Noviherbaspirillum saxi: one gene and its partner. The protein of the gene in region 1 binds, or shares a complex with, the protein of each later gene. Links are inferred from orthologs where the notes say so. Each region holds a gene or a part of one and is shown on either strand. Other genes may lie near its edges.

Region 1 (2,904 bases):
TTTTCCCAAAATTCATTCCTGCCTGTTCGCATTTCTGCGCCAGCGCCCGGCCGGTTTGAGATGACATGAAAACAGCCGCTCTTGAAAAAACAAATTGTCGCCCATATACTTAGCACTCGTTAGGGGAGAGTGCTAACAATTTCCTCTAGCCTACCAATTTTTCCAGTGCGGTCATGCTGCACGGTGAAATACGCTTTGCAGCACACTAGCCGCAAACAATTATAACTTATTGATTTTTAAGGAGTTTGTATGAACCTTCGTCCATTGCACGATCGCGTCATCGTCAAGCGCCTCGACCAGGAAACCAAGACTGCGTCCGGCATCGTTCTCCCGGAAGCCGCTGCGGAGAAGCCGGATCAGGGCAAAATCCTCGCTGTAGGCAACGGCAAGATCCTCGAAGATGGCAAAGTTCGCGCGCTGGAAGTCAAAGTCGGCGACGTAGTCCTGTTTGGCAAATACTCCGGCCAAACCGTGAAAGTCGAAGGCGACGAACTGCTGGTGATGCGCGAAGAAGACATCATGGCCGTTGTCCAGAAGTAATACAGATATCCAAACAATCATATTAAGGAGTATCGAACATGGCAGCTAAAGACGTAGTATTCGGCGATGCCGCCCGTGCCAAGATGGTTGAAGGCGTCAACATTCTTGCTAACGCCGTTAAAGTCACCCTCGGCCCGAAAGGCCGTAACGTAGTGCTGGAGCGCTCCTTCGGCGCCCCGACCGTCACCAAGGACGGCGTTTCGGTCGCGAAAGAGATCGAACTGAAAGACAAGCTCATGAACATGGGCGCCCAGATGGTCAAGGAAGTCGCTTCCAAGACATCTGACAACGCTGGTGACGGTACAACTACCGCTACCGTGCTGGCCCAGGCAATCGTCCGCGAAGGCATGAAATATGTCGCCGCCGGCATGAACCCGATGGACCTCAAGCGCGGCATCGACAAGGCAGTGACTGCCACCGTCGAGCAGCTCAAGAACATCGCCAAGCCCTGCACCACTTCCAAGGAAATCGCCCAGGTTGGCGCCATTTCCGCCAACTCCGACGCATCCATCGGCGACCGTATCGCTGAAGCCATGGAAAAAGTCGGCAAGGAAGGCGTTATCACCGTTGAAGATGGCAAGTCCCTGAACGACGAACTCGACATCGTCGAAGGCATGCAGTTCGACCGCGGCTACCTGTCCCCGTACTTCATCAACAATCCTGAAAAGCAAGTCGCTGTTCTGGAAAACCCGTTCATCCTGCTGTTCGACAAGAAAATCTCGAACATCCGTGACCTGCTGCCGGTACTGGAGCAAGTTGCCAAGGCTGGCCGTCCGCTGCTGATCATCGCTGAAGACATCGAAGGCGAAGCGCTGGCAACTCTGGTGGTCAACAACATCCGTGGCATCCTGAAGACTTGCGCCGTCAAGGCTCCTGGCTTCGGCGACCGCCGCAAAGCCATGTTGGAAGACATCGCCATCCTGACCGGTGGACAAGTGATCGCTGAAGAAGTCGGCCTGACTCTGGAAAAAGCCACGCTGACCGATCTCGGCCAAGCCAAGCGTATCGAAATCGGCAAGGAAAACACCACGCTGATCGACGGCGCCGGTGAACATCCCGCTATCGAAGCGCGCGTCAAGCAGATCCGCGTTCAGATCGAAGAAGCGACTTCCGACTACGACCGTGAAAAGCTGCAAGAACGCGTTGCCAAGCTGGCAGGCGGCGTTGCAGTGATCAAGGTTGGCGCTGCAACCGAAGTTGAAATGAAAGAGAAGAAGGCACGTGTCGAAGACGCATTGCACGCAACCCGTGCCGCCGTTGAAGAAGGCATCGTTCCTGGCGGCGGCGTTGCCCTGCTGCGTGCTCGTGCAAACATCACCGTGAAAGGCGACAACGCCGATCAGGAAGCTGGTATCAAGATCGTTCTGCGCGCTATCGAAGAGCCGCTGCGCATGATCGTGTCCAACGCCGGTGAAGAAGCTTCGGTCGTTGTCAACAAGGTTCTGGAAGGCAAGGGTAACTTCGGTTACAACGCTGCCAACGGCACCTATGGCGACATGGTTGAAATGGGCGTGCTGGATCCGGCCAAGGTCACTCGTTCGGCACTGCAAAACGCAGCGTCGATCGCAGGCCTGATGCTGACCACAGACTGCACCGTGTCCGAACTGGTTGAAGACAAGCCGGCTGGCGGCGCAGGCATGGGCGGTATGGGTGGCATGGGCGGTATGGGCGGCATGGACGGCATGATGTAATTTTTACCGGCCGGCGAAGGGCAGCAATGCCTTTCGCAGTCCTGTAGACGCTAAAGAAAGGCCCGCGAGACATTGTCTGGCGGGCCTTTTGTCTTATGCGTTCGACACGTGTCGGGCAACAAATACCTGCGCGATAATCCGACAATCCCTATGACGGTCAGCGGGCGAACAATTCGACGTCTGGAAGATTGGTCATCACCTCTTCCACGGTCGCATGGGTAGTCAATGCGTGTATGACCACCGGCAGCGGCTCGGGCCAGATTTCGGGCAAATCATGCTCCGCCTCGTGCAGTATCGGAAATGCCAGTTGTTCCTTGGGAGGACAAAACATGGCGTTGACGCCCGCCTTGTTGCCCCGCGCATCGATACGGTACCAGCCGTAGTCTTTCAGATAAACCGCATTCAATCCATGCAGGCAGAACGGAGGACGGTCGTCGGCAATGGTCAGGCGTTGATAGCACAGTCCGGCCGGGATGCCATTTGCTCGCAACAAAGCGGCCAGCAGATGGCTCTTGGCATAGCAATATCCGGTTCCGTGCATCAGCACGTCGGATGCGGTACAGGTGACCGGATTGAGTCTGTAATCCCAGCTGTGCTTGATGCCATCACGGACAAACTCGAAGCAGCGCTCGGCAATGTCATGGTCGGACTGCGCATCGGCGGCAAGCTGCTC
Region 2 (2,849 bases), 440 kb from region 1 along the record:
ACCTGGTCCGGCAGCACGCCGACCGGTTCGCCCTGCCGCAAGGCTTTGAGCAGCATGCGTACGCCCGACAGGTTGGCTGGCGCGAGGCGCAACTGCCCGCGTGCGCGTGCGCCTTCGATCAATGGTTTCAGCGCTTCCTTGTGCGGAGGGCGGTAAAGCACGGTCAATGGTGTCTTGGTGCCAACGATTTGCGCGGTGATTTCAAAGCAGCCCAGATGCGGTGTCAAAAATACGACACCGCGTCCGGCATCAAAGGCGGCCTGCACGATATCCCAGTTTTCGATACGGGTGCTATCGATCACCCGCTGTGGCGGGGCACACCAGACGAAGGGTAGTTCCAGGATGTTCTTGCCTGCTTCCGTAATTGCCGAAGATAAATGGTCGCCGAAGCCGGCAGCAGTAATGTTGCTTTTCAGTCTACGGCGATAGGAAGGCGTGAGCAGATACACCAGCCAGCCAAGAATGGCGCCAATTGCATGCAAAACCGGTAATGGCAGCCTAGAAAGCAGGCGAAAAAGAGAGACAAGCATCAAGATACGCTTTAGAAAATTTGTGATTTTTTTCCAGACGCGTAAAATATCATACGATGCAATCCAAATTGGACGCGAATCGGATGATTTGGGACGAACAGGATTGCATGAATCATGCGTTCCCGCCGAGTTAATAGACAACTTGCGAGGCGGTTTACAAATTTCGCTAAAGCGTCGCAGGCTCATTGGGTTGGCCGCGACAAGGTCCTCACCAACTATCCTTACAGGGAGCCTGCGATGGCAAATGAATATCTGTTTACTTCCGAATCCGTATCCGAAGGTCATCCCGACAAAGTCGCGGACCAAATCTCGGATGCGATCCTCGACGCAATCCTGACGCAAGATCCGAAAGCCCGTGTCGCAGCGGAAACGCTGTGCAATACCGGTCTGGTCGTGCTCGCCGGCGAAATCACCACGCACGCCAACGTCGATTACATCAGCGTCGCGCGCGATACCATCAAGCGTATCGGCTACGACAACGCCGACTACGGCATCGATTACAAGAGTTGCGCGGTGATGGTCTGCTACGACAAGCAGTCGCCCGACATTGCACAGGGCGTCGATGAAGGCAAGGGCATCGACCTGGACCAGGGTGCTGGCGACCAGGGCCTGATGTTCGGCTATGCCTGCGATGAAACACCGGAACTGATGCCGGCCGCAATCTACTATGCACACCGCATCGTCGAGCGCCAGTCGCAACTGCGCAAAGATGGCCGCCTGCCATGGTTGCGTCCGGATGCCAAGTCGCAGGTCACGCTGCGCTATGTGGATGGCGTGCCGGTCGCGATTGACACCATCGTGCTGTCGACCCAGCATGCACCAGATATCGAGCACAAGACCATCGAAGAAGCAGCGATCGAAGAAATCATCAATCCGGTCGTGCCGAAGGAATGGCTGAAAAACACCCGTTACCTGATCAATCCGACCGGGCGTTTCGTAATCGGCGGTCCTCAGGGCGATTGCGGCCTGACCGGCCGCAAGATTATCGTCGACACCTACGGCGGTGCGGCGCCGCACGGCGGCGGCGCGTTTTCGGGCAAGGATCCATCGAAGGTCGACCGCTCGGCCGCCTATGCAGGTCGTTACGTCGCCAAGAATATCGTGGCCGCCGGCCTGGCAAAGCGCTGCCAGATCCAGGTGTCCTATGCGATCGGCATCGCCCGTCCGACCTCGGTCATGGTGACGACCTTCGGTACCGGGAAGGTCAGCGACGAGCATCTGTCCCAGCTGGTACAGGAATTGTTCGACCTGCGTCCGAAAGGCATCGTGCAGATGCTGGACCTGCTGCGTCCGGTCTATGCAAAGACTGCGGCCTACGGCCACTTTGGCCGTGAAGAGCCGGAGTTTTCCTGGGAGCGTACTGACAAGGCTGCGGCATTGCGCGCGGCAGCGGGGCTGTAAAGAAAAGTCGCAAAGTGGCGGCATGCGCGGGAGCATGCCGCCAATCGCGCATTGAATTCGATGCCGTCTTTTAGCGGTGGATCACGCAGCAGCTAAGGTATAATCCCGCATTCCAAGGAGCGTTGCAGCATGGTGTTTTCGACACCGTGTCAGGCTTGGATATCTTTATCGCAACGGCGCTCACGTTACTTTTTTCTATCTTTTCAGGAAAGGAGGGCGTGATGAGCGCCGTTATCTCGAATACCACTTCCCAGGATTTTTTTGTTGCCGATCTCAGCCTTGCCGACTGGGGCCGCAAGGAAATCAAGATTGCCGAAACGGAAATGCCCGGCCTGATGGCCATCCGTGAGGAATTCGCCGCCGCGCAGCCGCTCAAGGGTGCGCTGATCACCGGCTCGCTCCACATGACGATCCAGACCGCGGTATTGATCCAGACGCTGGAAGCGCTGGGCGCACGCGTGCGTTGGGCATCGTGCAACATCTATTCGACCCAGGACCATGCAGCCGCCGCGATTGCCGCCAACGGCACGCCGGTGTTCGCATTCAAGGGCGAAAACCTGGACGAATACTGGGACTTCACCCATCGCATCTTCGAATGGCCGAACGGCGAATATTCGAACATGATTCTCGATGATGGCGGCGATGCGACGCTGTTGCTGCACTTGGGCACCCGTGCTGAAAAAGACATCAGCGTGCTCGACAAGCCGGATTCGGAAGAAGCGGTTTGCCTGTTCAATTCGATCAAGAAAAAGCTGGCGACCGACCCGACCTGGTATTCCGCCCGCCTGGCGAAAATCCAGGGTGTGACCGAAGAAACCACCACCGGCGTGCACCGCCTGTATCAGATGCACAAGGAAGGCAAGCTGGCTTTCCCCGCGATCAACGTCAATGACTCGGTCACCAAGTCGAAATTCGACA

What was found. Proteins that work in one complex are often made in the same cells at the same time.
Region 2: the proteins of groL (region 1) and metK are in contact, whole or in part, in a cryo-EM structure (PDB 8P4O), measured with the Escherichia coli proteins. The link is inferred for Noviherbaspirillum saxi from one-to-one orthologs.

The regions. Positions count from the first base shown.
Region 1 is NZ_QYUO01000001.1:1,030,249-1,033,152, reverse strand. It holds groL (chaperonin GroEL), read left to right. Parts: upstream 1-578; coding sequence 579-2,231; downstream 2,232-2,904. Other genes in the region: D3871_RS04985 (transglutaminase-like domain-containing protein), read right to left, coding at 2,389-2,904; groES (co-chaperone GroES), read left to right, coding at 250-540.
Region 2 is NZ_QYUO01000001.1:590,534-593,382, forward strand. It holds metK (methionine adenosyltransferase), read left to right. Parts: upstream 1-767; coding sequence 768-1,931; downstream 1,932-2,849. Other genes in the region: D3871_RS02925 (lysophospholipid acyltransferase family protein), read right to left, coding at 1-530; ahcY (adenosylhomocysteinase), read left to right, coding at 2,153-2,849. UniProt on the Escherichia coli protein: Catalyzes the formation of S-adenosylmethionine (AdoMet) from methionine and ATP.